2 regions of the Neobacillus sp. C211 genome follow, and region 2 is predicted to be linked to the other one. Evidence: a T-box and tRNA genes for the amino acid it is inferred to sense, from the RefSeq annotation. Region 2 holds a T-box; the other holds one or more tRNA genes.
The links. The T-box of region 2 lies ahead of ACSU6B_RS07030 (valine--tRNA ligase). A T-box ahead of a tRNA ligase gene usually reads a tRNA of that ligase, here a tRNA-Val.

Region 1 (15,594 bases), on a different contig from region 2:
GTGTTAAAACTTCACTCTCATCAATATAATCAACACCCATTGCTTCAAGTACTCGGGCTTCTACGATGTGTCCGATACGTGCTTTTGCCATAACTGGAATAGAAACCGCATTCATAACTTCTTCAGTAATTCGTGGATCTGCCATTCTTGCTACTCCGCCACTTGCACGGATATCAGAAGGAACGCGCTCCAATGCCATTACAGCTACCGCTCCAGCTTCCTCTGCTATTTTTGCTTGCTCAGCATTCACAACGTCCATAATGACGCCGCCCTTTTGCATTTCAGCCATACCTCTTTTTACACGATCCGTACCTGTTTTCATTATTAAGCCCCCTTAGATGATTTTAAACGTATCTACTTCTTTTAACAGGAAAATCTCTAATTTTCACTTATAAACTTGCAATTACCGTGCCAATATTAAAAACACCTATTTGTTCACTATTTGTGGAAACAACATGCAAAATTTATTGGCACTATCCTTGTTTTTTTTGCACGTAAACCGCAAAAATTTTGTTGAATTTTAGAGGTTTCTCTAAGGGAAACGGCCTTATATTCAAGATATATATTTAAACGCTTGTTTCGGTGATTGGTTCCTTTATTTTTTTGAAAAATGTTGTAAATTGTATAGATTGAAAGCATAGTGGCTGTTGCAATCGAAAGAATCAGGAGATTATAGATTGGGTTAATGGTTACCCCTAAAACATGATAATTTGTTCCCCAGTTAAAAAATGTTTCTAACGGAGTTCCAGGTTCTGGTAATACACTGTAGAAATAAAATGAAGGCACTCCATGACTGATGAAGATGTTATTAAAGAGTAATGATAAAGCCTAATTTCCCGCTTGCATTACGAAGTGATTAGGCTTTAGTAACTTTATCATTCATGTCTGTTAATTAATTTTATAAGGATACGGATAAACATCATTAGAAAAAAGGTACTGATAAACGTGTGTCTCCAAGTCCAAGTATGATATTCAATTAAATCAGTATATCTTTCCAAAAGAACCTCAATGATCGTTAAAACAGAGGTATACAATGCACATTTCAGAATAATGCTAGGATATCTTGAATAATAAGTTGCTTGATAAAAGTAAATACAGACAACTGGAAATAAAAGATTTTCATAAAGAATGCTAGAACTGAAATAGTTACTTAAAAAGCTTATTGGATATTCAATCATTTTTCTTTCTACAACAAGAACACCAAGAAATGTGGAGAAAAAAGAGGTCAATAAGAAAATTAAAATCAAATCTTTAATTGGTGGTTTTCTTAAACTATAAAAGAATAAGGCGATTCCTATTATAAGTAGTGACCATAAAATGATTCTTTCCATGGATAATCAGTCCTTCAAAAATCGATAACTTTCTCATCAGTCATTATAACCAAAATAAAAATTAAATCTTTATCATTTAGAAATTTCTCATTTTTAAATTTAATCTTCAAGAATCTGGCCCGATTGCAGAACAAAAAAATCCTGCATATCAATACAGGATTTTTGATCAAACCTTTGTAAATTATCAAACTTTATTCCTAAACAGTGTGACTTTTTTATAAACATCTTGACTTTATTTCAAAGACACAACTGTCGTAGGCAGCTAAGAAACAAAGTAAATTAGGAGGCATCTTTTTAATAGATTTTTCTATGAACTGTATCGGTAAAGAAATAATGTATCGAACCTAACAAAATGATTATGTTATTTCCCACTTTTTATTACAATCTTCTCATCTTTTATGACGGAAAGCACTTGCTGAAAGCCTTGAACAGCTTTAACTGGCCTTTTGTGCGAATTTTACCAGACATGATGGCTGATAATATCCCTGTTTCTTTGGCCAACAGCCGAATCCATGTTTGACTGTCTGCAATAAGTTGGAAATCTGCATCCCCGATATGTCCCTTTTCCACAGTAAGGGTCTTGTTCTTAATGATAACCGTTGCTTGAGCATTTTCTTCTCCAGTAAATGTAAAATGATAGGTAGCAGCTAAATCTTTTGCTTGATTTCTTTGAAACATATGAGGAAGCACTTGCAAAAACGCCCGGATTGATTTCGATCGTAAGCCGTTGCTCACCGGCCGAACTTGTTTATGGGGAAAACGCTTTTTGACATGATCCTCAGCGTCGGAATTCGGCACAACATACACCATTTCGCTTTTATCCTGTAGTGGTTTGACAACGTCCTTCAAAAATTTCTTACGATCGTCAAGAAACTCACCAATTACATCTTCTCCAGCAGGACAAACGGACAAACAGTAGGCCGCTTTATAGCTAGCCCCAAAAGAAAGGCTCTGCCACATAGATGCTGTTTCTCCATCATTTACTTTGTCCCTGTATACTTTAGAATTTTTGCTGTCGGTAATCTTCTCCACCCAATCGGTGAAGCCGCCGGAAAATTCTCTATAGTTGTGCGTATAACAGGCGGAGAAATTAAAATGACCATCAGCGCCAATGGCTCCTACCGGGCAGGCAGCTACGCACAATTTGCACTCCAAACACGGATTATAAACAATGGGCTGACTTTCCGAAGTCATATCTGCATTTGTAAGGATCGTACCTAACAAAATAAAGTTGCCGAACTTGGGATGAATGACATTTCTATGGATGCCGATTTGCCCAAGTCCAGCCGCAACCGCAATTGGTTTATGCGAGATGACCCATGCTTTTCCGGTACTTTCCTGCTCCATCGGGAATCCTGCTGGCGGATTCAATGCTTTGATGCCTTGCTCTTCAAGCTCTTTCACGATTTCATGTCCGATAAGCGTTACGTTATCGACAACATGATGAAATTCCGTATTTGCAATGGATCGAGCTGTCGAACGCAAGGGCTCGCGGTTCATTTTACAGACGAAACTAATAAGCGTCCTAGCTTCAGGAAACAGATTCAAAATTTCTTTTCGTTGGTCCTCAAGTTCGTTTCGGTCAATAGAGACGAATCCAACATCGTCGGCTCCTGCATGTAGACATAAATTCCGCAACCATTGTGTATCTATGCGCCTGCCTTCGGTTCCCTGCTTAATTTCCTTTTTCTTGTAATATTGTTTTACGGTAGGATGATCATTTATTGTCACCTTTTTCATGGCACTCAACTCCTTAGTCGTTCAATTTAAGGCCCATCCGTTAGTACTACCCTGTTTGATGGCCTGCCCAATCATTCGAAGTCGTGCATTCCATACAGACTTCGTAAAATTGATTTTTAGTTCTAGCGTTGTGAATGTCTCCCCTTCGCTGAGGGTAGATGCGTAGGCTGTTCTCATCGCTGTATCAGTAGCATCGCAAAGTACGCCGGCGTGAAGCTTTCTTACCAAGGCTCACAGAACTTGTAAGGAAAGCTTATCGGCACGGTCAAGACTTAAAGTTTCTTTCTTCTTGCTCATCGATGATCAGACGACATCCACTATGACAGCATCCTTGTCAGATTTCGTAGCATCGCCTTCTAAGTATTATAGATAGTTACAGAGACCGATCGGTCTCTTTTAGAGTGAAAAAAAAAGCCATCACCGGCTTCTTTTTTAGGACTGCTAGGCACAGTTCTGAGCAAGAAACGATCTAAGATGATGCACAGCTCTTTTCATGTACTCTTGGTTCTTGTAAAGTTTGCTAAGTGCTAGCGCCCCCTCCAGCGTGGAGATAAACACGGTCGCCACAAACTCGGGATCCACTCCTGGTTTAACCTCACCCTTCTTTATGCCTTCCTGAACAAGATTACGAACCATTCCGAGCAAGCCATCCATTGCTTCACGGACTTTATCTTTAAGCAATGGGTCTGCGTCATCTGCCTCAATGGCAGCATTCATAATCGGGCAACCTCCCGGGAACAATTCTCTTTCAGCAATCCCCTCGAATACGGAAACAATGGAAAGAAGACGTTCCATGCATCCTTGTTTGCCTGCCATTGCTTCAGAGAAAAAATGACTCATCGTGTCAATGGAAAAGGAAAAAGCGCTCAACATTATTTCCTCTTTATTTTCGAAATGGTTATAAATCCCTCCTTTTCGAAGACCTGTCTCGTGCATGATGTCGGAAATAGAAGATGCCCTATATCCTTGGCTATTAAAAAGTTTCGATGCTTTTTCTAAGATCAGGGCTTTAGTCTGTTCTCCCTTGCGATTAACCATGAATCTATTTGCCTCCGTTTGAAAAAGGTTTACGAAATTTGTAAGACCATTCGGTCTTTTTTATTGTACGATTAGGTAGTATCTTTGTAAAGTGCAAAAAATAATAGGCATATAAAAAGGCAGTAAGTTCTTTTATTGCTACAACAAAACTGATTGTTTTAGAAAGACTCATTTTAAAGATGCAAGTAGCTTTAGCTACACCAGCTTCTTTCGCAACACTATTAAAGTTAACAGTCTTAGAACTCTTTGTAGTGGGAGCCCATTGAATGGAGTTTAGATGAAATGGCGGTTGGTTATTTAATGCGAAATATAAGATTTTTAATAATCAAATTAATTTATATAAAAAAATGAACATCTGTAAAGGTTAACAGGTGTTCATTTTTTGGACGGTTTAAATCTTTTATAAGGAGAATAATTTACTCTTGAGGAACATTTTTTTAAAAGGTAAATGAAATATAAATTAGAAACTACAGAAAATGAAAAAAATCCTAACACCATATAGATGTTAGGATTTTTTGATGACCTGTGAGGGATTCGAACCCACGACCCCTTCCCTGTCAAGGAAGTGCTCTCCCACTGAGCTAACAAGTCATATTTAATTAAACTACATTTCTAATTATATAAATTTTTTCGGTAATGTCAATAGTTTAATTAAATTCAATGAATTACATTTCTCTTATAACCCTAAAAAAGAACATTAGTTCTATTTACTTTGAATAAAGAACAAATGTTTGGGTATAATAATAACATATGTTAAAGAAAGGGGCGATTCACATGGATGGGCTTTTCATCCGTTCAATCGAGGAAAAAATTCCATTAGAAATGATTTATTTAGCCGAAAACCAAGAACTTTCACAACGGAAGTTGATTGTGAAGGAAGTTCACGACGAATACATTCGTGCGTATTGTTTGCTGCGCAAACAAATGCGCACCTTTAAACGGGAAAATATATTATCGATTATGCCTGATTCTCGCACCAAACAACGCTACCTTCACTAATCCTTCTCTTACCTACATTCACATATCATTCTTCCCAACTATCTTTAAAAGCATTTCCACTTTAGTTTTGTTATAATGCAGTGGTAAAGATCGAATTATTGGGGGAATCATTGCATGGAATTTCCAAAAGGCACAATGAAGGAACTTACCTTTCACAGCAGGGAGCTTGGAGAAGATTTACAGCTTCTCGTTTATCTCCCTGCAAATTTCTCACCGTTATATAAGTATTCGTTGCTGATTGCCCAGGATGGCAGGGATTATTTTCAACTTGGCAGAATTCGCCGATTAACAGACGAGTATCTTTTTGAAAAGGAAATTGAAAATTTAATTATTGTTGGGGTACCCTATAGGAATGTAGAGGACCGCCGCAGGAAATACCATCCTGAAGGCGAACAGAATCAGCAATACATTCGCTTTCTTGCCCATGAATTAGTTCCGTATTTAGATCAAGAGCTTCCAACTTATCAAATGGGCTTGACCAGAGCGCTTATAGGAGATTCTCTGGGCGCAACTGTTTCGTTAATGGCTGCCCTTCAATATCCTCATACATTTGGAAAAGTCCTTCTACAATCTCCATATGTGGATGAAAATGTATTGAATTCGGTCCAGAACTTCTCGGATGGACAGCTTTTACAACTCTATCACGTAATAGGTAATCAAGAAACTGAAGTTCAGACTACAAATGGCAAAATTGAAGATTTCCTGACCCCTAACCGGAAGCTTTCAAAAATAATTTCAGAAAAACCCATTACATATTTTTATGAAGAATTTAACGGGAATCATACTTGGACCTACTGGCAGCCTGATTTAAGACGGGCTCTTAAAATGCTATTTTAATCTTATTAGAATATACCTCAAGATAAGTCGTTTAATATTTTTAGAAAATTTGCTATAATATCAGGAAGGTTAATTTTTTGTTTTTGTTAAAAAAGGTCAGTTCATCAAAACGGAGGTATACGTATGAAATTTGGAGTTGTTATTTTTCCATCAAAAAAACTACAGGACTTAGCTAATTCCTATCGAAAACGTTATGACCCGCATTATGCTTTAATTACACCTCACCTAACATTGAAAACTGGATTTGAAGCGTCTGAAGAAGAAGCAAAGGAATACGCTGAAAAGTTACGGAGAGTAGCTGCTAGCCATAAGGCATTCACATTAAAGACTTCAAAAATCAGCTCTTTTCAGCCTGTAAATAATGTTATTTATTTCAAAGTAGACAAGACAGATGAACTTTCCGCCTTGCATAATGAAGTCAATCAAGAGTTTACGGAGCAAAACTTAGAATATGCATTTGTTCCGCATATCACGATTGGTCAAGAGCTATCTAATGATGAGCATTCTGATGTTTTTGGATCACTGCGTATGACTAAGATTAATCATGAAGAAACGGTTGACCGTTTCCATCTACTTTATCAATTAGAAAATGGTTCCTGGACCGTTTATGAAACATTTCGTCTTGGAAAGGAATAGTTTAAGTGAAAGTCAAGATTGTAGAAAATCAAAAAGAACTTGAAGATGCCTATTCAGTTAGGAAAATCGTTTTCGTTGAGGAACAAAATGTCCCTCTCGAAGAGGAAATTGACGCCTTCGAGGACGAGGCAAAGCACTTTGTCATGTACGATGAAGGATCTCCAATAGGAGCCGGTCGATTTCGTTTCGTTGATGGCTATGGAAAAGTTGAACGAATTTGTGTATTGAACAAGGCAAGGAAAACTGGTGCAGGAAAAACGATTATGAATGCAATCGAGAACTATGCGCTTCAAAAAGATATTCATAAATTAAAGCTAAATGCTCAAACACATGCCATTCCCTTTTATGCAGGACTTGGTTATGAGATTGTCTCAGAGGAATTTATGGATGCTGGAATTCCTCATAAAACGATGGTAAAAGAAATATAAATTAAGGAAGCACTTGGCGCTTTATGCGGCAAGTGCTTTTTGGTAATTCCAGCAATGTCGGTGAAACCCTTTTAGTTACCCTCAGGTTTTGATATGATAGAACATGTCTTGATTTTTGGATATAGAGGGTAAAAATTATGAAAACAGCAATTTATCAAAATCAGAATATTGTCCTTGAACAATTAAGCAGGGATCAATATCAAAAAATATTTCTCGCCGGAAAAAATGGTCAACTGAGCTGCCCTGTATGCAAAGGGAACGTTCGATTGTTTTTAGGAATTCAGAAGAACCCCCATTTTTTCCATACACATTCACCTGAAATACATTGCCCAGAACCCACTGTAATAATGGAAAAAGTAGATTCACAACAATCTTCCGAAGTGAACGGATTTAACATCCCAAAGGGTAGAACCATTACACAGATCCCGCAAAGCGTGGATCTTTTCAAAAAGTCTATAAATATTGAATATACGGTTGCGTTTAAACAAACAATTAGTGACAAGCATGAGGAGCGCTCACCGTATTTACAGCAACTTGCAGACAGTGGAGTTGTTCTTGATGGAAGTCAGGCTGCTGCTGTTATGGAGACAGAAGGCTCCTTATTAGTCCTTGCTGGTGCAGGGAGTGGCAAAACTCGAGTGTTAACAGCACGAACAGCGTTTATGCTAGATGACAAACACATCGACCCAAGGACAATCATGCTCGTTACATTCACGTCAAAAGCTGCTGCTGAAATGAAGAACCGTCTGCTTTCCTATCCGCAAATGAAACGAGATAAAATCAATCAGCTTGTTACCGGAACCTTTCACAGTATTTTTTATCGCATACTAATGTTCCATGATTCAATTAATTGGTCTTCAAATAAGCTGCTAAAAAAAGAATGGCAGCGAGACAAAATCCTGAAGGAAGCTGGCAAAGAACTCGACTTGTCCGAAAAAGAATTTGCCTATGATTTAGCTCTTCAGCAAATCGGATTATGGAAAAACTCTCTGCTGATGCCAGATGAAGTAAAGCCCACCACCGAATGGGAAGAAAAAGCAGTCTTTTTATATAAAGGATATGAAGACTATAAGAGAAAAGAAGGTCTGTTTGATTTTGACGATATGCTAATTGGCTGCTATCAACTGTTTGCCACCACCCCTTCCCTGCTTGAACAATATCAAAATCGGTTTCATTATTTTTTAATTGACGAGTTTCAGGATATTAATAAGGTCCAGTATGAGCTGATCAAACTTTTATCCAGAAAACATAAAAATGTTTGTGCCGTTGGCGACGATGATCAAGCGATCTATTCGTTTCGGGGTAGTGACCCCAGCTATTTGCTAGAATTTGAAAAAGATTTTCCCTATGCCAAAATGGTCACACTTGATCAAAATTATCGATCGTCTCATGAAATTGTCTCGGCTGCTAATCAAATGATTGCAGCTAATAAAATGAGAAGAATAAAGAAAATGAAAGCACAGTTTTCATCAGAAAAACTCCCACAGTTATTTTTCCCCTATGATGAAGAGGAAGAAGCAACAATGATTATTACCGATATACAGGAGAGGATTTCACTTGGTGCAAATCCTTCAGACTTTGCCATTCTTTATCGGACCAATGCAGGTTCTCGCGCGGTGTTTGAAAGACTGGCTGGCTCCAACCTTCCTTTTAAAATCGATTTGGATGCAGAGGCTTTTTACGAGCGCTATATTGTGAGAAGCGCCCTTGCATTTCTAAAGGTGAGTTTAAATGAAGATGACACGCAAGCAATGTCAGACATTTTACCATTATTATTTTTAAAGCAGGCAGTCCTAAAAGAATTAAAAGCACAAAGTATCCTAAAAGACTGCAGTCTTCTTGAGGCACTCGCACACTTAACGACAGCCCATGCATTTCAGGAAAAGAAATTAAAAAAAGCTGTCACGATTATTCGAGGGTTAAAGCATTCTTCACCTCACACTGCGATTGAAAGGGTTGAGAAAGATATCGGCTTTCTTGATTTTCTGAAAAAACGCGGAAATGAATCGAATAAACTTGAAAAAGGATCGGACGATCTTAAGGATTTAAAGGTGGCTGCAAAAAGTTTCGACAAAATTCAAGCGTTTCTAGCTCATTCCGAGCATATGTCGGCGATGAACAAAGAAATCAAAAATTTAAGTAAACATTTTCATGAAGCAATCAGCCTAAGTACAATCCACCGCTCAAAAGGCCTTGAATACAAAACCGTATATATGATCGGCTCAGTCGATGGCAGCCTTCCGCATGATTTTGCCCTGGAAGCCTATCGAAATGGAGACTTTACTGCACTCGAAGAAGAAAGAAGACTATTTTACGTGGCGATGACTCGTGCAAAGGAGCAGCTGTTTATTTCTATTCCTCAAAATAGACGAGGGAAAAAAGCAAATCGCTCAAGGTTCCTAGTTTCTCTTACAAAAAAGAAGAAGACCGATTCCTAAAACTTAGGAAAATGGTCTTCTTCTTTTACTTTTTATTGATCATATTCGAAATTGTATTAAGGTCAAGCTGCTTTCCATCGTTAATGATTGATTTTACAATTTGATCTTCCATTTCTTTATTTACCGGTTTATTGGCAATTTGAGAAACCCGACGAATTACATTACGGACTGTTTTTTCATCTTTAAAATTCGCATTTTGTAATGAATTGGCTAAATCTAAGATATCTTTCATATTAACGCCCGTTTTCTTTTCAATGTTTTTAAAAAATCCATTATCCATGGTAAAAGATCACGCTCCTTCATAAACTACTTTATTGTATGAAGGAAAGGGAAAATGGTGAATTAAATAGGAAAAGCGTACGCGCCCTTAAGCACATACGCTAAACAAGTAAAGAAAGGGCTGGCCACTTTTTTTGGCCAACCCTTTCTATTAATACAAGCTTACTGTTTATTAATAGAAGCTTGCACCAACAATGATTAAAAGGATGAATAATACGACGATTAACACAAAAGTTGAACCGTACCCGTATCCACCACCGTAGCCGTAGCCGCCATATCCAAAGCACATAGAATGTCACCTCACTTCTGTAATCTCATTAATAACATATGAAATTACTTTATACTGTGTGTAGGCGCGACATCTATTTCAGTAATTTGAGTTTTAAAAATGATTCATTTACCCTTTAGGTTTAAAAATGAGTGCACCAATAAAACCGAAAATAATCGCTGCAGAGATACCGGAACTTGTCACTTGGAACATCCCGGTCAGTACTCCTATTAGCCCATGTTTCTCTGCATCCTGAAGTGCCCCATGGACTAATGAATTTCCAAAACTGGTAATTGGAATGGTAGCACCTGCCCCTGCAAAGTCAACTAGTGGCTCATACAGTCCAAAACCATCTAATATAGCTCCAATGACAACGAGCAAACTTAGTGTATGACCAGGTGTAAGCTTGGCAACATCAAATAAAAGCTGCCCTAGAACACAGATTAGCCCACCAATAACAAATGCCCAGAAAAACATCGCTAGCATAGGATCACCCCTTATCTCCATTCATTTCAATGGCAACAGCATGTGCAATACATGGTATCGATTCGTTTTGCTGAAAGCTGAGCGGGGATAGCAGAGCCCCCGTCGCAACTACTAAGATTCGTTTATATGTACCTTTTTTCATTTGGTTCAGGAAATGCCCATACAAGGCTGTGGCTGAGCAACCCGCACCGCTTCCCCCCGATTGTACAGGTTGATCATCCTTATACATTAATAAACCACAATCCTGAAATTGTTTTCGTTCTAATTGAAGTCCACTCTTATTGATTAACTCGAAAGCTGTATCATGACCAACTCGGCCAAGGTCCCCAGTGACAATCAAGTCATAATATGAGGGTTCTAATTGAAGATCGCGGAAATGGGCCATAATTGTATCAGCTGCTGCTGGTGCCATCGCGCCGCCCATATTAAACGGATCGGTTAATCCCATATCGATGACTTTTCCAATCGTTGCTGAAGTTGTTACTGGGTGCATCTTTCCAGATTCATTTGGTTGCACAAGTGCTACCCCTGCACCTGTTACCGTCCATTGTGCAGTCGGAGGCTTTTGACCTCCATACTCTGTTGGGTATCGAAACTGTTTTTCGACTGCTGCATTATGGCTTGAAGCACCCGTAAGTACGTATTTTGCCCCCTGGTAATTTACCACAAAAGAGGCTAAGGCCAGCCCTTCCATGGACGTTGAGCAAGCCCCAAACAGACCAAAGTATGGAATTTGCATTGTCCTAGCCGCAAAACTGGTTGGCGTAATTTGATTAATTAAGTCTCCAGCAAATAAAAATTGAATCTGCTCTTTCTCAACATTCCCTTTTTGTAAAGCTGTTTTAATTGCTTCTTCTAATAGTAAACGGTGGGCTTTTTCATAAGACTCCTTTCCCATCCATAAGTCTTCATATAATAAATCGAAATCATTGGCTAAATTTCCATTGGCTTCAAATGGACCACCAGTAACCCCGGTAGCTGTGATCATTGGACGATTTGTAAATATCCAAGATTGGTGCCCTTTTAGCAATTACAAAACCCCCCAAATCACTAGCAGCGTTTTAACAAGCGCAACAACAAAAGCTGAGAAAACACCGAAGAGCACTACCGATCCTGCTAGCTTGAACATATTTCCACCTACACCTAAAACAAAGCCTTCCGTTCGATGTTCAATACATGCCGAGATTACGGCATTACCAAAGCCGGTAACGGGCACAGCACTTCCTGCACCAGCAAATTGTCCTAGACGATCGTAAATTCCGAAGCCAGTGAGTAACATTGATAAAAAGACCATTGTTGCCACGGTCGGATTTCCTACACTCTGTTCGGTAAAATCGAAAAAGTAAATATAAAAGTAACTGATGGCTTGGCCGATAACACAAATAAGTCCACCAACAAAAAATGCCTTAATACAATTCTTCAAAACAGGCCTTTTAATTTCATGTTTCTGCTGAAGCTGTTGGTAATTGCGCTGCTGAGGCGTCATGTTTTTCTGCTTTTCCGTTGGCATCTACATTCTTCCTTTCTTACTTCATTTCTTTCGTCATTTTAACGATGTCGTTAAAGCGTTTTTCAGCCCTTTGATGAGAAAATTTAGAGGAGGTTTTCATTCTCTCATCAAGTCTCACTGCTTCGAGGAAAATTTTGTAGTCACTTGAAATGGTAAAGTTATCATTGGGATATTTTTCTTTAAGCATTTTGTTGATGTTTTTTTCAATTTTTTTCATTCTAAAACGATGCATATGCTTAACCTTATATACCACTAGTGTATCTTTTTTCCCTTTTATAACGGCCACATCATATAATTCTGGAAACGCGCTTACATCATGCTCAATTTCTTTCACATGATTTTTACTTATGTTTTTCCCGGTTACGATCGGATTAGGATTCGTTGTTTTCATAAGGGCTATTTGACTATCCTTAACCTGTGGATTTTGACTACAGGAGGAGAGTAATAATAAACAAGCGAATAATACCCAATGATGAATAGCTTTCATTTGATTCCCATCCCTTATTCCGTTTTTTTACCATCACTATAGGTAGTTTTTTCGATATTGTCTAAAATTATGACTAGTTACGAGTAATTTATCTTTATTCCTTCGTAAAACAAAAAAACCGCCAGTCAATCTGGCAGTCCCCTTAAGCCTATTTAGAAGTTTTTTTTCCGCAGCCACAACCTGAACCTTTTTGCTTTATGGATTTTGACGGTTGATACGTGTGAGTTGATTGTGTTGTTTCTATATCTTGTGTTGTTTCTGTACCTTGTGTTGTGGTTGTATATTGGTTTCTCCTTTTTTTCTGACTCATTAATTCTCTCTCCCTTGCTATCAATTCATTCCTACTTGTATTAGAATATGACTAAGATGTAGGTCTTGTCTCAGCAAACACCTTATTTATCGATAAAATACTGTACAATTAACTCCAAGATTGATGCAATGCCAGCAACCGCTAAAATTAATATAATAGGGTAGGAAACGATTGGATATAGAAGTGATATACCGACAACTCCTACAGAAGTCCATATCCCTGAACACCAATAACAGCTAAGAAGTTCACCGAAGAACTTTTTGACCCCTTTTTCCTTTGGTAAATAATAAACCTCGATTTCACCATACTCATCTACTTCTTTGATTTCATTGAAAAAAGGCTCCCTAATAAATTCTGTTATTTTATCAAAAACAAATAATCTTGTTAGTCTAAAAGACGCAAGTGATAGAATAATCAGGTTTAATAAAGTTATTTTCATGTTGTGTATCCATTCTTCCTTTCATAGACATTTTTGTCGCCTAATTTACTCAAACAAGGCTATTGTCCGTTACCCAAAAGTGCTCTGTGAAATATGTTAATAATGTAAGATGTATATCGGATTAAGGAGGAAAAATAAATGGGTTGTGGAAATAATGATCATGATTTTCATAAAGGTAATTGTGTTTGCGAAGTCGTCCGTGCAATTAAGGATATCCAAGATAATGCTGTAGAAGAAGATGAATGTCCTGAATGTTCCAGTTGTTTCAATGAGCCACTTGGTACATTGGTTTCACCAGCAAGGCGAGATCCAGTTGATACTCGTGTATTTGTTTTAAGTACTGCGGATGGTTCACCATTCCACGCTTTCTTTAGTACCGAAAACAATGCATGTGTATCCATCTACTTCCGTGTCGAAGATGTATTTGATAACTGCTGTGCTACACTTCGTGTATTAGTACCTGGTCGCCGTGAAGGTGGAACTTTCACCCCAGTAAACTTAGTTTCAGGTGGAGATAAGTGTTGTATTGACCTCGATAAGGTTTGTCAAGTTGAACGTTTCCGCGCAAGTAACGATTGCATAACAGTTGACTTAAGATGCTTCTGCGCTGTTCAATGTATTGCGGATGTTAACTTAGGAATTTGCATTTAAAAATATTGCCAGTCGGTATAATCGGCTGGCTTTTTTGTTGTCTCTATTTTTTGATTCCAATCAAGATAACCCCTTTAAGTGCATGGACTGGCACTGTATTTGTTGATTGATCATGAAATCGAATCGTTACTTCGTCACCATCGTACAGAGTTAAGTATCCCTGATAATTTTTTTCTTCGGTAATAAAAACGCATGGTGGAGGCGGAAGGACTTTTGGATAGTTGATTAAATAATTCAATCGTTCTTTAATATCCATTTCTTTAAAGGGTTTCACCCTGTTAAAGGGAGAACGCTGTCTTTCCTGAATCGATGTTGGTGATTTTGTTGCTGGATTATCTGATCTAGATCCTTCCGTCCCTATTGGCTCTTGAACTATTTCCTTATTTAAAAGAGAGATTTTCTTTTTGCTTTCAGCCTCTAACAGCATTTCTTTCTCAACCAGTTCTTCTTCTTCCAGTCTGCTCGTATAAATGTCCTGCATGTTAGTTGCAGGAGTCCTTGCAAACGGCTGGTGTATATAGAGTAATGGTCCTTTACTTTTCTTTTCCGACATGCTCTGTACCTCCATTTACGTAATCCTACACATTATATTTATGCTAGAGGCCCATACGCGTTCATAGGAAAATAAGAAATTTACTGCAAGCAAAAAGGCCCGCATCAAATGCGGGCCTTCATCATCATCCTTATAGAATATGATATCCGGAATCAACATGAATGTTTTCGCCGGTAATTCCTCGTGAAAGATCACTGAAAAGGAACAAAGCAGTGTCTCCAACTTCTTCTGGAGTGGTAGCTCTACGTAATGGAGCTCTTTCTTCAATTTCTTTTAAAATTGAATTAAAATCACTTATTCCTTTTGCGGATAATGTTCGAATTGGACCTGCAGAAATCGAGTTTACACGTATGTTATCTTTTCCAAGGTCTGCGGATAAGTAACGAACACTAGCATCTAGAGAAGCTTTGGCTACACCCATAACATTATAGTTCTGGATTGCACGTTCTCCACCTAAGTACGTCAACGTGACAATGCTTCCACCTTCAACCATCAATCCTCGTGCTTCTTTCGCTACGGCTGTTAAGGAATATGAGCTGATATTATGAGCGAGCATGAAGCCCTCTCTAGTTGTGTTCATATACTCACCACTTAGTTCTTCTTTATTAGCAAATGCGATGCAGTGTGCTACCCCATGAATTGCCCCAACTGAATCTTTGATTTCAGCAAAGCACTTCGCAACGTCTTCATCGCGTGTAACATCACACGGTAAAACAAGTGTCCCTTCAGCCTCTAACGAATTAGCAAGTTCACGAACACTGCTTTCTAATCTTTCACCTGCATAGGTAAAAATTAATCTTGCTCCTGCATTGTGCAATGAGCGGGCAATTCCCCATGCAATACTGCGTTTATTGGCAACACCCATTACTACATAAGTTTTTCCAGATAAAGAAAGATTCATATTGAAAAAGTCCTCCTACTATTACATGAGTTATTAGTACTTGGTACTAATTTTACACTAATTTACGACAAATGAAAAGTTCAACACATCAAACAACATTTTTTCAAAAATACATTAACAGGTTTCGCAGAATTCTAACTCTCTTTTCAGTTCATCCACATATTCCTTCGATCCAGTAACAATCAAGCGGTCATTCGTTTGCAGCTCTGTATCTCCATGTGGGACGATGGAATCCTTGCCACGGAAAATTCGGACAAATATGA
Region 2 (15,594 bases):
TCCTGTTGGTCCTGTAACAAGTATAAGGCCTTGGGGTTTTTCGACCAATTTTGAAACAATATCTGGCAAGTTTAATTCCTCAATCGATGGAACCTTTGAAGCAACTACCCTTAGCGCAATTGACACGCTTTTCCGTTGATGGTAGGCGTTGACACGGAAACGAGAACTGCCTGGTACACCATAGGAGAAATCAAGTTCACCTTTTTCAATAAATAAATCCCACAAATGCTCTGGAATAATTGCTTTTGCCATACCTTCTGTATCAACAGGGAATAATTTCTCGGTTCCATACCTTCTTAAGTCACCATTGATCCGCATGACAGGAGGAACACCGACGGTTAAATGAACATCAGATGCTTTATATTCAATTGAAGCTCGTAATATTGCGTCAATTTTTTCTTTCATTTTAATGCTCTCCTACTCCAGAATTGCTACTTTTAATACTTCCTCGGTCGTAGTTAAACCTTGTTTTACTTTTAGTAAGCCATCATCAAGTAAAAAGATGGTTTTATTTTTATTAGCCAATTCCTTCATCTTTTGAAACGATTCGCCGTTCATCATTGCCCGGCTCATCTCGTCATTTATGACCAACACTTCTTGAAGAGCAAGCCTGCCCTTATAGCCTGTCATACTGCAGGATGAACACCCTTTTCCTCGTGTGATTTTGTCAATCTTCATCCCACGCTTGGCAAAAATCTCAATCTCACGCTTTGATGGTTCTTGAGTCTCCGCACAATCCCGACATACTTTTCGGACAAGGCGCTGAGCAACAATACCGCTTAAAGATGAAGCTAGTAAAAATGGTTCTACCCCCATATCAATCAGCCGGGTAACTGTCCCGATTGAATCATTTGTATGAAGGGTACTTAAAACTAAGTGACCCGTTAACGATGCACGTATCGCGACCTCAGCTGTTTCTTTATCACGGATTTCTCCAACCATGATAATGTTCGGGTCTTGACGAAGAATCGATCTAAGTCCGGCTGCAAAGGTCATGCCAACATTCGGGTTTACCTGAATTTGATTGATCCCTTCCAATTGATATTCAACTGGATCCTCAACCGTAATTATGTTAACTGCTTCACTGTTAAGCCTATTTAGCGCTGCATATAAGGTCGAAGATTTTCCTGACCCTGTTGGACCCGTAATGAGGACAATACCTGTTGGCTTTTCAATCATCTCAGAGAATCTCTTCATATTTAAGGAATTGAAACCAAGTTTGCTTAAATCATTTAAAGTCGATCCCATGTCTAAGAGACGCATAACGATCTTCTCACCGTAAACAGTTGGTAGCGTTGAAACACGGAGATCAACAGGATGAAAGTCGAGATTCAGCTTTATTCGTCCATCCTGAGGTACTCTATGCTCAGTGATATCAAGATTAGACATGATTTTAATTCTAGCGGTTAATACGCTTTGCATGTTACGTGGAAGGATTCGTTCATTCCGTAAGACACCATCCACTCGGTAACGGACAACTACCTTTGTCTCTTGTGGATCGATATGAATATCACTAGCTCTCTGAATGACAGCATTGATCAAAATTTGATTAACCAAACGAACAATCGGTGAATTTTGATCGGTTACATCCTCATTTCTGTCCCGATCATTAAGTGGAAGTTCGTCTAGTAATTCATCGAGTCCATCATCAACATCATAATATTTATTAATGGTACGGAGAATATCAGCCTTCGTAGCAATGGCGGGCTCAATATGAAAACCTGTCGACAAACGTAAATCGTCAATCACGATAAAGTCCATTGGATTTGCCATCGCTACAAAAAGTTTATTTCCATCCCTTTTTAACGGAATGATTAGATTCCTTTTTGCTGTTTCTTTTGTGATAAGTGAAAAAAGATTGGTATCAAATGGATAGTGAAACAGGCCGACATGTGGAATTCCAAGTTGATACTCAAGGACTTCAACTAATTGCTGTTCTGTTAAATATCCTCTTTGTAAAAGAGCATCTCCAAGTTTTTGAGCAGCATCTTTTTCATCTAAAGTGGTCTGGAGTTGCTCAGGAGTAATCAGTCCTTCTTCAATTAACAAATCACCAAGTTTTTTTCGTGCTTGCCTCATTTTACATCCCTGCTTTTATTTTGGTTGTTCATTTGGTTTTCCCCAGAGGTCATTATCTGTAGATTCCTGCTGGGTAATATCTGAAGTTGTCTTCGTTTGATTTGCATCAGGACTGGTTGTATCGACAATCTGGTTACTGTTATCAACCCGATTACCAGATGTATCAGTAGTTTGGGGAGTTTTTTGTACGCTTCCAGCAAGACCATGAATTTCAATCCGATAGGTTGGGGGATAATAATCCTCAGATACTAATTCGGTCTTTAGGGATTGGCCTCCTTGATAGACTTCCCGATAAACCTTAATAATTTGACCCTGTTCACCATTTGTTTGTACCTTTGTTTTTCCAGGTAGAAGCAAAGGGCTATATTGAATGATTGTTTTAGGTACTAACTTTTGTTCGTCCTTTGTGGTTATTTGATATTTATAAATTAACTTTTCTCCGGTCAAAGTAACCTTCAATTGTTTATTTTCTAAGGTAAGTTTAAGAATATACTTCGCCTTATTTGGATTTGCTATCACTAAATCGGCCTTTTTAGTTAAATTAACTTTAGCTTCGAATCCCAAACTCGAATAATTCGGCAAAGAGCTGCCAATGTTTCTTTCCACAATTTTAAAATTTGAAGGTAAGATCGCTTGATAAATTCCAGTGGCAATCACATTTAGTGAATCCGGATCTTCAATTTTTTGTTTTCCAGCAAAATCTAAAAGTGAAAAAGTCGATCCTTCTGAAATTTCAATTTTAGGGTTTTTATCAATTACAGTTTGCAAAGCAAACGGAACTTCATTCATGGTGATTACTGCTGTATTTAAGACAGCATCCTTATTGATATGACCTGCAAGTAAGAAGTCATGATGAAGGTCTAAGGTCTGTGAACGGGATTCGAATAGTCCAGCTGTTGAATTTAAGTTAGTCGTAAGCTTTTCTAAGTCAAAATCACTTGTTTTTAATTGAGGAAATAAAATCTCTAGTTGTTCTTCCACTTGTAATTTATCTATGGTAATAAAAGCAGAATTTTTTTCTCCACCCTTGATTGAATGGACTGTTTGCTCGGAATAAAGATGGAATTGGTTTAAATCAAAGGGAACTGTTTTTTCCCCATACTGCAGTTCAATGGATGTATCTTTAAGCCAAGAGACGTACTTTTCCTCTAACAAACTTTTTGCTTCATCTTCAGTCTTACCTGAAACATCTAATGCACCGATCGCAGTACCATCAGAGAATTTCCCGTCTGCATTTATTATTTTCTCAAATGCTTTAGCGCCATAATGGGAGAAACTAAATATAAATGCCGTACAAAAAAGTAAAACAACAAACAATTTGATCATTTGCTGATTCTTGCCCAAAATATCTGCCTCCCTTCAAACACACACATTATACTTCAACATGAAATCTATTATATTTAACAATTATTATTAGTTACTTTTGTAAACTAACCTTTTCCTTCGGTACAATTTCATCTAGGATATCATCTCGTTCTGAAGCTACTTCTTTTTGCGCGAGAAGAAAATCGAATAGAGAGTCATCTATTGGCTCTTCTTCCTCATCAAGTTGTACAGGGAATTTCTTTTCTACCTTGATAGGCGAAAGTTCATGAATTTCTTCAAGCAAATCCTCTTGCACCATTTTTTCTTCAATCTCCAGTAAACTCTCAATATCTAATACATAGTCGTTTTCCTTGTTGTTATCTTTATTTTGCTCGTATTCTTCTACTTCTGTATTTCTTTCTAAGAAAAATGAAAGATCCTCACCGATTGTTTCCGATTCATTAGCTGTTTTTTCTTCAATACCAGACATTACTGGAGAAGGAATTAATTCGCTCACTGCATCTTTTTCTTTATTAATATTTGATGAAATAGGTAACGCTAACTCTTCGTCAATTTTCACCAAATTAACATCTTTTAGACTTTCTATTTCGTAAACGGGTTTGTAATTCTCAAATTCCTCATCAAAAGCTTCACCAACGACAGAATTTTCATTGAAAATTAATGTCCCGATATGTTTATTCATAAAGTAAGATGCAAAAAAGATGAGAGCAAAAAGCATTAATGTTATCTCCCACAACGGTAAAATCGAAATAGCTGCAAGTCCACCAAGTGACAAGATAAAACTAGTTAAGACTAAAAGGAACTTCCCCTTAAAGGAGTAACCTAAAGGTAAAAAGGATATTATTAACATCAAAACAATCATAGAACTATTGGCCCATAAAATCATTTGCATTTATGCACTCCTCTTTATATAGTCTATTTATACTATTAAACTACATTTTTCATCAAGAAAGTAAGTTTTTTATTGATTTCTATAAAAATCAGACAAAATTCGCCTACTAAATATTGTATAATACTTTTAAGTCATTTAATAGAAGATGAAAAATATTTATGGGTAGAAATTACTAAATATTTTTAATTCTATTTGTACAAATTTGCTATCATTAAGGAACTGATCGAAATGAAATTTATTCAAAATGAAAAAGGTGTTACGCTTATAGAGGTTCTTGTATCCATTGTTCTTCTCTCAATAATCTTTTTATCTTTTATGAGTTTTTTCCCACAAATGGGCCTAATGAATAATCAAAATCAAGATAAAGCGAAAGCCATTAACATTGCTAAAGAAGTTCTTGTTAATTGGCAAGAATCGAGTGATGTGAAATGGTTTCTGGTTAAAACGGATCAAGTCACTGGTTTTACACCAACAGAACCGAAAGTGGCTTATAGCAGGTTCGCCTATGATGTTAACTATTATAATTTCGAAACAACTAAAGATAATTACGACGTTAATATTAAAATTAATAGGTTTCCTGAAACAAGTTCAAGATTATCAAGTATCAATTCGATTGTTGTTCAACTGTTAGATAAAAAGAATAGACATGTCGTTAGTGAAACATTCGGATATGTTAAAAGATAGGAAATGAGATATATGAAGAGAACAGAAAATGGTTTAACACTAATTGAAGTACTTGTTACTCTTTCAATTCTTTCCTTTATAGGTATTATTGCTTGGAGTGTTTTTTTTCAAGGCTATAATTTTTCGCAAAAAGCAATCTCAAAAAACTCAATGATTCAAGAAACCAATCTCTTAATCACCAACTTAAATAAGATTCACCAAACGATGATTAAGTACGAATTTAAAAGTGAAAATTGTGAAATCAAAGTTACAAATCTAAATTCTACTCCTCAACAAACTCAAATATTTAATCATTCAAATATATGCTTTAAAATACTTGAAATTAATGCAGTGCTAGGTCAGGGACCAAAAACAGTGGAACCAAATAAAACCGCAAATGATGTGTCTTTAAAAATTAGTGCAAGTGATAAGAACAATCCACAAAACAGCATAACTCAAGATACTTTTCTTTATCGAATGAAGGGTGCTGATTATCAATGAAGAATTTAATGAAGAATGAACGAGGATATGCACTTGTAACGGTATTATTAATCATAACCGTTTTTATGGTTGTTTTCCTCTCCTTCATGGGGCAAGCTTTTAGCAGTGTGAAACAAAATCAGGTTGTAGAGAAGAAATCTCGTTCGGTTGCCGCAGCTGAAGCGGGGATTTCGTATTACCAGGTTGATGTTCAAAAAACTTTTGAATCTAAACAGCAATTGGTAAGTGATTACATTAGGGATCGACCAGCGCTAATTCAGGACTTTAAAAAGGAAGCTGCTAAAAAAATGGCAGAAGTACTTCAAGGAACACCCATTGCCACTCCTACAAATGCACCATATCGTATGAGCAATTATGTTGTAACTGCAGACCCTGTTCAGAGCTCGAGTAAAGTAATTATTAGTTTCAATGTTGTAGGCAGCGATAACGGTAAAGAATCCACCCTTATTACAAAAATGACCATCGACTTTGCTTCTATCATTAATCTAGCAACACTGGATACCAATAACAATTACGTGTTGCCAACATTCGAGACGGTTAAACTCACATCAGGATGTACCACGTTAGCTTGTAATGAGGTATATATAAACGGTAATGGAGATTTTTCAGGTAATAATAATATAAACGATAACCAAACAATTTTCACTACAGGTACACTAACTTTTGATGGAAATGGTAACGAAAATAATATAACGAATGTTAAAATCCATTCTGATGGTGCATTTACTAATAACAAAAACATGAATAGCGCTGCCAATGTTATTATCGAAACAAAAGGTGATGCTAAATTCATGCAAAATGTAAAAATAAGTGGAACATCAAAAATACTAGTAAATAAAACATTGGATGTTGACCAAAATTTGGAGCTAGCGAATAATTCTTTTGTGTATGTTGGAGGTACAGATGCTCCGACAACTGATATTAATTATAAGATCGCAACCATTGATAATAACTTAAATATTTTCTCTTCCTCAAAGATGTGTGTAAAAGGAAATTTATCAGCTAAAATGATTGATGTTGCATCGTCAAGTAATCCGCCAAGTAAGTTATATGTATTAGGAAAAGTGTGGGAAGACGGTACGTTAAAAACTAATTATACAGTTGATATAGACACATTTACTAGAGAGTGTGGATCACTAATACCGCCAGAATTCAAAATTAAATGGGGTGACAATGTTAATACAATAATAAATTCAGTTGAATATAATTAAACCCAAATATAAGGTGTGACCGTAGTTGAAATAAACAACTCGACCACACCTTTTTTTAACAAGAAGAATACTCCGCCACCCGATTCCTACCAGCCCTTTTCGCCACCCATTGGATTAAAAAAATAAGCATCTCATTAATGACAATTGGCATGGATGCAACCACACAGGTTAATAACAAAAATGCAAAAATATCTAACAAATGTCCAGTGAAATTGGGAGGATATGCCTTATAGATGAACCAGGTTCCTGCAGGGACAAACAAGAGCTAGGCAAGAAAAATAGCATTCTTGAAGCTCGGTTTTACGTTCATGCTTATCCTCCTCTCAGTCTTATTTAAATATAATTATTTTACCATCATAAAAATTAACTTGTCATAAAGAATTTATCGTATTTTTCAAACAGTTAGTCAAAAATGGTTTTACCTCTGAAATAAAGTAGAGGGAACCCGTTATGACTAACATGCTGTTGTTATCTATATTTTGGATCTCTTCTATAAGAAAAGGACCCCAGTCATTGACTGCCAATTTGTTGGGTGATTGGCTAATTTTGAGTAATTCTTCCGCTTTTGCTGCACGTGGAAAATCGAAGCTGACAAAGGTAAGTTGGGAAGCCAATTGGTCCAGCTTGGCAATCATTTGATCAAGTTTTTTATCCGATAGCGCGGCAAACACGATCTGAATACTGCGATTTTGATATCTAGTACTTAATTCGTGTGTTAGAGCGGAAATTCCCTCGTCATTATGGGCCCCATCAATAATCACAAGTGGACTTTCAGAAACGATTTCAAATCTCCCTGGCCAGTACGCCTTTTTTAAGCCCGTACGAATAGATTTCTCTGTAATCAGGAATGAACCTTTTTGATTTAAAAATTGGGCGGCCATGACAGCAAGTGCGGCATTTTCTGTTTGATGCTGACCGATCATCCTGATTTCTAATTGGGCGATGGGTTGAGGTTGAGTGATGACATCAAACACTTCACCATTAGAAAGGGATTTATGAGCACTAATCGAAAATTCCTGATTTAAGCGGTAAAGAGGTGCTTTTTTCTTATTTGCTTGGTCCTCAATTACCTCGATCGCCCCTGGATGTTTGACAGCCGTAAAAATGGCGGTATGCTCTTTAATTATCCCTGCTTTTTCAAAAGCAATTTCCTCATAGGTGTTGCCGAGGATGTTCGTGTGATCAAGACCGATATTGGTAATGATCGAGGCTAATGGCTGGATGATATTCGTTGAATCAAATCGACCGCCTAGACCGACTTCAAAAATGACAACGTCAACCTTGTTCATAGTTGCGAAATAATGGAACGCCATCGCGGTGATGACTTCAAACTCAGTCGGCCCGCCAAGCTCTGTTTCTTCTAATTCGTCCGCCAATGGGCGAATGATATTTGCTAGTTGGAGCAGCTCCGCATCTGATATGGCTTTCCCATTTACACTAATCCGCTCATTGAACTGTTCAATATAGGGCGAGGTGAAGGTACCCACTGAATACCCACCTGCTTCAAGAATTGAACGCAGAAAAGTAACGGTGGAGCCTTTACCATTTGTACCGCCAATATGAACCGTCTTCATTTTCGTTTCTGGATTACCAAGCTTGTCCATCATCCATTCCATCCGCTTTAACCCCGGCTTGATTCCCAGCCTTAACCGCGCATGAATCCATTCTAGGGCTTCTTTATATGTAGCAAACATTCGTAACACCCCATCTATATTTTAATGTTTGATTAATATTTACTTCTAAAGTGGAATCTATTTTTTGATTCGCTGATAAAATCCAATTTTCGCTGATATATTAGACGTTTCCGCTGATATATTCCTGAAAACCGCTGATAAATTGTAATCTCTGGCATATTTGCATCAAACATGTTGATATTGTTTTCAATGTCTTAGTAATAAGGCGAGACGAATCCTCAGAGAATTCGCCTCGCCAAACTAATTATTACCCTCTTAATTCTTTAATTCGTGCTTCGACAATCGCTCTTTTTTCGCGATAATCATCTTCCTTGGCACGCTCTTCGGCTACAACACTATCAGGTGCCTTTTTCATGAAGCCTTCATTGCTTAGTTTCTTCTGAACTCTGTCGACTTCTTTATTTAAGCGTTCAAATTCTTTTTCCAGTCGGGCAATTTCTTCATCAATGTTAATCAAGCCTTCAAGCGGCAGGATGATTTCTAATCCAGTAATCACGGCAGTCATTGCTTTTTCAGGCGTATCAAGTTCAACACCCATTTGTAATTCTTCTGGATTACAGAAGCGTTCTATATAGCCGCGGTTATTCTCGATAGCTTTGAGAACTGTTTCATCCTTCGCTTTAACAAGCATTTTGATTTTCTTACTCATTGGTGTGTTTACTTCAGCACGAATATTCCGAACCGCGCGAATCATCTCGACGAGCAGTTTCATTTCTTGAGCTGCTTGGTCATCAGAATGAGCTGGATTTACTTCAGGCCAAGCTGCAGTCGTAATTGATTCACCTTGGTGAGGAAGGTTCTGCCAAATTTCCTCGGTGATAAATGGCATGAATGGATGCAATAATCGCATTGTTTGATCTAATACATGTGCCAGAATCGAACGAGTTGTTTTCTTCGCTGCTTCATCTTCACCATATAGCGGCAATTTCGCCATTTCAATATACCAATCACAGAAGTCATCCCAGATAAAGTTGTATAATGCACGGCCCACTTCACCAAATTCATAACGGTCAGATAGTCTTGTCACATGTTCAATCGTTTCATTTAAACGTGTTAAAATCCACTTGTCAGCAACCGATTTTTCCCCGCTAAAATCAATCTCTTCGTAGGTCATTCCGTCCATATTCATTAACGCGAAACGGGAGGCATTCCAAATTTTATTGGCAAAGTTCCAAGTTGACTCTACTTTTTCAAAGCTGAAGCGTAAATCTTGACCAGGTGAACTTCCTGTTGACAGGAAATAACGCAATGCATCAGCACCGTATTTTTCGATGACATCCATTGGATCGACACCGTTTCCAAGTGACTTACTCATTTTGCGTCCCTGTTCGTCACGAACGAGACCGTGGATGAGAACATCTTTAAATGGTCGTTCCCCTGTAAACTCGATGCTTTGGAAAATCATTCTGGATACCCAGAAGAAGATAATATCATAGCCTGTTACTAAAACATCGGTTGGGAAGTAGCGCTTGTAATCGTTCGCTTCAGTATCAGGCCAGCCCATGGTTGAAAAAGGCCATAGCGCGGAGCTGAACCATGTATCAAGTACGTCTTTATCCTGCTCCCAGTTCTCAGCGTCTGCCGGTGCTTCTGTACCAACGTATACTTCACCTGTTTGCTTGTGGTACCAAGCTGGAATTCGGTGACCCCACCAAAGCTGTCTCGAAATACACCAGTCGCGGATATTCTCCATCCAACGTAAGTAGGTCTTTTCAAACCGGTCTGGGACAAAGTTTACTTTTTCATCTTTACTTTGCAGGGCAATCGCTTCATCTGCGAGAGGCTGCATTTTAACAAACCACTGGGTGGAAAGATACGGTTCAACAACTGCACCGCTTCGTTCGGAGTGCCCTACGGAATGCGGATGCTCTTCAATTTTGAAAAGAACACCTTGTTCCTGCAAGTCCTTAACGATTTGCTTACGGCATTCAAAACGGTCGAGTCCTTTATACTTGCCAGCTCTATCATTCATCGAACCGTCTTCGTTCATTACGAGAACTCGCTCTAGATTATGACGATTACCCACTTCAAAATCGTTCGGGTCGTGTGCTGGCGTAATTTTTACCGCACCAGATCCGAATTCCATATCCACATAGTCATCACCAACGATTGGAATTTCACGGCCAACAATTGGGAGGATAACAGTTTTGCCAATCAGGTGCTTGTAGCGGTCGTCTTCTGGATGAACAGCAACCGCAGTATCACCAAGCATCGTCTCAGGACGGGTCGTAGCCACTTCAATCTGTCCAGAACCATCGGCAAGCGGATAACTCATATGATAAAAAGCACCTTGAACATCTTTATAAATGACTTCAATGTCGGATAGAGCTGTTTTAGTGGACGGATCCCAGTTAATAATATATTCACCGCGGTAAATGAGACCTTTTTTATAAAGGGTAACAAACACCTCTTTAACGGCATCAGATAAGCCTGCATCCAGCGTGAAACGCTCGCGGCTATAATCTAAGCCTAAGCCCAGTTTCGACCACTGCTGGCGGATATGGGAAGCATATTCTTCCTTCCACTTCCATGTTTCCTCAACGAACTTCTCTCTTCCTAGATCGTAGCGGCTTTTTCCTTCATTGCGAAGTTTTTCTTCTACTTTAGCTTGGGTAGCAATCCCAGCATGGTCCATCCCTGGCAACCAGAGAACGTCATACCCTTGCATCCGCTTCATCCGGGTCACGATGTCTTGAAGCGTTGTATCCCAGGCATGACCTAAATGAAGTTTCCCGGTAACGTTTGGCGGCGGAATAACAACTGTGTACGGCTCTTTGGCCTCATCGTTTTTTGCTTCGAAAAACTTACCCTTTAACCACCATTCATAACGGCCTTTTTCAATCGTTTGCGGATCGTATTTGGTAGGCATTGTTAGTTCCTTTGTTTCCATTGTAAAATTCCTCCTTTGATTCCTTTTCCACATAAAAAACCCCATTCGTCATAAAAGGACGAATGGAGTTTGCTTCGCGGTACCACCTTTTTTCCAATCCAAAAAACGGATTGGCACTTATGTAGATAACGGATTTAGTCCGTCTTCAACTATTAGGATTTTAAAAATCCGTTCGCAGAAGAAGCTCGTGGGCGACCTTCCGACTTTCTGCTTAGGAAAACTTCCAGCTAGTGATTTCCCTCTCTTGAAGCAGGTTTGTATCGTACTCTTCCCTGTCTTTGCTTATATAATTAAATTATATAGTTATACTACCGAAAAAAAGGGTTTGACGTCAATAATGATAACCACTTTTTTTATTTTTTATACTATATGCCGTTTTTTTGGAGAGTTCTCCGCACTTGTGGAATATACATAAAGAAAAATATATGCCAGATTTGTAAAGGGGGGTTGTCGATGAAAAGAAATTTCAATAAATTTAAATACCAACCCTGGTTTAGAACCTGTCGGAGAGTTTGCGCACAGTTAATTATTCCGTTTGTGATCTTCCAATTTATTCGAACACTCATCATTCCAACGTTTTTTGATATCTTATTATTAACAGTTTTTGTTGCCATAGCCGTGTCACTATATTTCGAAATCGTTTAAGGAGCCCATTTTGCAGATGATTACTGCGGCTGGGCTCCTTCTTTTGCTGCGGCGGCGGCTGCCTGCGCATCCATTTCGGTCATTCTCATGACGACATATTCGGAATTTTTCAAATGCCAGTAGCGGTGCTGCAGCTGACGGACATATTTTAATTCATTCTTTGGACGCGACTTTCGATAGTAGCTTTCTGCCACTTGAATGATTGGAATCGGAAGCGCTAAATAGCTGTAGAATAATAGCTTTTCATCTGCTTTAAATGGAAAGTATTTAAAGTAATGGTATACCCAGTCAATGGCTGTGTCGCTGCGCTTCGGGTTGGTATTTAAGGCACGTGATAAATAGGGAAGGAGATCGTGAATCGGTGAGCCGTAGTGAGCATTCTCAAAATTAATAAAATAACCGTACCCTTTATCATCATACAAGAAATGCTCGGGTGACAATTTTCCGTGCGTAATAACCATACGGGCCTTTTCATCGTCTTTCGTTTTTTCATACCATTCTTCAAATTTCGTTTTCGAAAATCGGAGCGCCTGGCTGATTTCATTGTAATAAAGGCAATATAACAATTCAAACGGCGACATATAGGTCTTTTTTTCACATTCGTCGATGAAGCCATCGAGAAATGCCTGTTGTTTTTCATGCTGTTGAATCGTCTTTTCATAGTGCTCAGTCCGCTCTTCTTTGTTCAAGGTAATTTCTTGGGCGGATAGGGTATGAAGACGAGCGAGTTCACGAAAAAGCTGTTGATCTTTTTGCTGCCGGTCTTCCTTGTGTTCATTCGACATCCACGGCATTAAGTAATAAAGATTGTTCTCGTGTAAGACCGCATACCTGCCGTCCATCGTAGGGTAAATGGGAACGATGCGATTATACCCTTTTTGGTAGAGAAGATGAACATGGCGAATGAAGTCGGTCCCGGTCGCAGGGTCGATTTTTTTTAAGGCAAACGTCCCTTTATTTGAATAAATCTTCTGAACGCTGCCGAAATCCTCTACAAAATGAGGCTCAACAAGGTAGTTTTTTAAGATGTGAGCAAATGTGTTTAGTTGATTCGGGTTACTCAAGAGTACTCAACTCACTTTCAAATATAAAAGCGTATGCGCCCGTTTAGCGGCGTATGGACTGGAGCACTTTGACTGTGTATGAAAAGAAGGTGAGCAGGTCAAAGTAACCCGCTCATCTTTTAATAATTATTTTTTTGTAAGGCTGCCGGGAATATATAATACTTGACCTTCAAATATGTCTTGGCTAAGTTCAAGATTGTTGATGCGCATGAGGTTTTGTACCGAAACATCATATCGATCTGCCACGCTGTTAACGGTATCACCCTTTTGGACGATACAAACTTTTACTTTCGCCTGGGCAGAACTTTCATCCTTCCTTGCAAAAAATTCAGTTAATGTCATGCTTTTCTTTTTTGGTGTTTTTTTCTTTTTTATATTCTTTGGTGGTGCTTCTTCATGTACGGAAGAGCTTTCCTCTGCTGGATTCACTTCTTCCTCAAACTGGACAGTTGAAGGTGGCGCTGGCTCTACTCCAACCACTTCTGGCTGGATGGTCTCAGCTGGCTGGCTAGCTTCACTTCTTGCTTCTTGGAAATTCCATGTAGGTTTGCTGGCTTCACTTCTTGTTTCTTCGAATTCCCAGGCTGGTTTGCTGGCTTCACTTCTTGCCTCTACGAAATCCAAGGATGGTTTATTGGCTTCACTCCTTGCCTCTACGAGATCCAAGGATGGTTTGCTGGCTTCACTTCTTGCCTCTACGAAATCCAAGGATGGTTGGTTAGCTTCTTCCTCAACGTCTTCCTGTGGTTGATAATTGAAGGTCGGAAACTTCGGTAAAATTTCCACACTCTCGTCTTCTTCTTGTGGTTTTCTTGCCTCAGCTTCAAACAAGAAGTTATCTTGGTAACTGCTATGAACTGATGCAAGTTCGTCTTCAATTTCCTCGTCATCTTCCTCAAAGAACTCAATTTCAGAGCGAGGGATAAGCTCAAGTTCAACTACTTCTTCCTGCGGTTGTTGTTGTTGCTTCTGTTGTTGCTCAATTCCGTATAAGCCGCTAATGGTCAGTTCAGCTGCTAGCTTGAGGCAGCTGCGCTCAGGAATCGAATAATCAAAGGATTCGACGAGGACATCGATATCATAGATACTTTGGATTCGATTATTGGGGATCGTGATATCGACAGGGAATCGATGTGAAAACTCACAGTTTCCTCCCTCTCGTGCATCGACCCTCTCTACAAACTTTTGCGATGTTACATTTTCATCTTCGTTTTCATTGGTAGGTTCGTAACTTTTATATTCGCCTGTGAGTTCTAGCGAACCTCTTATGGTTACGTACTGATCGTTTTCTTGGATGGTAATGTCTGGGTCTAGAGAAATGGAAACAAGCTCTTCGACTTCCTGTCCTTTTCTAAACCACAATGACTCCTCCAAAGAAAATCGTAGGCACGATTGATTCTCCTGAGACAAAGCGACTCCTCCTTTCGTTTCCTTCACTCAAAATCACTATGTCACTTACACTCTATGAACCAAGGCTTTTATTTATGATAAAAAAGAGAGTTTCGTCTGGAAAAGAATCGAAGTATTTAGGAATGGAGGGGGATTGGAGTTTTATTTAGGGGTGGGAGCTGGTTTGGGGTTTGGGTTTCGGATGGTGGGGGGGATGTATTGGGTGGATTCCGCCAAGTTGCGTTCGGATTCCGCTGAATTTCTGAATGATTCCGCCAAACTTGGACTTTATTCCGCCAACTTTAACAATAATTCCGCCAAAACTCGGATGATTTCCGCCAAACTGCTTTTTAGTTACCTATTTTTAGAGTACTCAGACCTTGATTTCTTTGATTTCCAGGGGATTGCTCTTCTTATAGTGAGGGCGGATTCCGCCAAGTTGCGTTTGGATTCCGCTGAATTTCTGAATGATTCCGCCAAACTCGGACTTTATTCCGCCAACTTTAACAATTATTCCGCCAAAACTCGGATGATTTCCGCCAAACCCCATTTTTGAGCTACTCTCGAATGTTATAAAAGCCGGTCCCCGAACTGCCTCAACTAATTAAGTTTCTAACTACACAAAAAAACACCCACCAAAAAAGTGGGTGCCGGGAACCATCTTATTTAAGCTTCGAAAAAGCAATCTCTGCTGCACGGATTGTCTTTTCAATATCCTCATCGGAATGCTCCGTAGATAAGAACAAACCTTCAAATTGTGAAGGCGGCAAGAAGATCCCTTGAAGAGCCATCTCGCGATAATAGGCTGCGAAGAATTCCAAATTGGATGATCTTGCTACCTCATAATTAATGACAGCTTCATTGGTAAAGAAGAAGCCAATCATCGAACCTGCACGGTTAAATGTTATTGGAATATCATATTTTTCAGCAGCAGCCTTAAAGCCTTTTTCCAGTAAGTCACCCTTACGGATAAACTCCTCATAATGTGCTGGTGTTAATTGGCTTAACGTTTCATAGCCAGCTGTCATTGCCAATGGGTTACCAGACAGGGTTCCTGCTTGATAAATCGGACCGCTTGGAGCAATTTGCTTCATGATTTCCGCTTTACCGCCATAAGCACCAACAGGAAGGCCGCCGCCGATTACTTTTCCAAGACATGTAATATCCGGAGTGATATTGAAATAGCCTTGTGCACAATTGTAGCCTACACGGAAGCCAGTCATTACTTCATCAAAAATAA

Region 1: it encodes a tRNA-Val, which carries the amino acid that the T-box ahead of ACSU6B_RS07030 (valine--tRNA ligase) is inferred to sense. The anticodon was not compared.

The regions. Positions count from the first base shown of each region.
Region 1 covers NZ_CM122574.1:200,067-215,660, forward strand. Annotated here, with positions in the region: gene pdxS (pyridoxal 5'-phosphate synthase lyase subunit PdxS) at 1-325, opposite strand, end outside; gene ACSU6B_RS01035 (CBO0543 family protein) at 876-1,331, opposite strand; gene ACSU6B_RS01040 (SCP2 sterol-binding domain-containing protein) at 1,728-3,071, opposite strand; gene ACSU6B_RS01045 (hotdog domain-containing protein) at 3,093-3,299, opposite strand; gene ACSU6B_RS01050 (TetR/AcrR family transcriptional regulator) at 3,513-4,109, opposite strand; tRNA gene ACSU6B_RS01055 (tRNA-Val) at 4,629-4,700, opposite strand; gene ACSU6B_RS01060 (hypothetical protein) at 4,884-5,108, shown strand; gene ACSU6B_RS01065 (alpha/beta hydrolase) at 5,223-5,945, shown strand; gene ACSU6B_RS01070 (YjcG family protein) at 6,069-6,581, shown strand; gene ACSU6B_RS01075 (GNAT family N-acetyltransferase) at 6,587-7,009, shown strand; gene ACSU6B_RS01080 (UvrD-helicase domain-containing protein) at 7,147-9,447, shown strand; gene ACSU6B_RS01085 (stage VI sporulation protein F) at 9,473-9,727, opposite strand; gene ACSU6B_RS01090 (YjcZ family sporulation protein) at 9,899-10,015, opposite strand; gene spoVAE (stage V sporulation protein AE) at 10,124-10,480, opposite strand; gene spoVAD (stage V sporulation protein AD) at 10,485-11,510, opposite strand; gene spoVAC (stage V sporulation protein AC) at 11,511-11,990, opposite strand; gene ACSU6B_RS01110 (sporulation protein) at 12,007-12,477, opposite strand; gene ACSU6B_RS01115 (hypothetical protein) at 12,626-12,787, opposite strand; gene ACSU6B_RS01120 (DUF1360 domain-containing protein) at 12,870-13,226, opposite strand; gene ACSU6B_RS01125 (CotY/CotZ family spore coat protein) at 13,365-13,877, shown strand; gene ACSU6B_RS01130 (CotO family spore coat protein) at 13,921-14,430, opposite strand; gene fabI (enoyl-ACP reductase FabI) at 14,561-15,331, opposite strand; gene ACSU6B_RS01140 (monovalent cation:proton antiporter family protein) at 15,446-15,594, opposite strand, start outside.
Region 2 covers NZ_JBPXRO010000005.1:98,471-114,064, forward strand. Annotated here, with positions in the region: gene ACSU6B_RS06990 (type IV pilus twitching motility protein PilT) at 1-405, opposite strand, end outside; gene ACSU6B_RS06995 (GspE/PulE family protein) at 418-2,079, opposite strand; gene ACSU6B_RS07000 (G5 domain-containing protein) at 2,095-3,423, opposite strand; gene ACSU6B_RS07005 (hypothetical protein) at 3,497-4,297, opposite strand; gene ACSU6B_RS07010 (type IV pilus modification PilV family protein) at 4,526-4,981, shown strand; gene ACSU6B_RS07015 (PulJ/GspJ family protein) at 4,994-5,461, shown strand; gene ACSU6B_RS07020 (hypothetical protein) at 5,458-6,672, shown strand; gene ACSU6B_RS07025 (bifunctional folylpolyglutamate synthase/dihydrofolate synthase) at 7,044-8,366, opposite strand; gene ACSU6B_RS07030 (valine--tRNA ligase) at 8,614-11,256, opposite strand; T-box leader at 11,308-11,544, opposite strand; gene ACSU6B_RS07035 (hypothetical protein) at 11,710-11,901, shown strand; gene ysxE (spore coat protein YsxE) at 11,922-12,965, opposite strand; gene spoVID (stage VI sporulation protein D) at 13,092-14,402, opposite strand; gene ACSU6B_RS07050 (hypothetical protein) at 14,509-14,910, shown strand; gene hemL (glutamate-1-semialdehyde 2,1-aminomutase) at 15,017-15,594, opposite strand, start outside.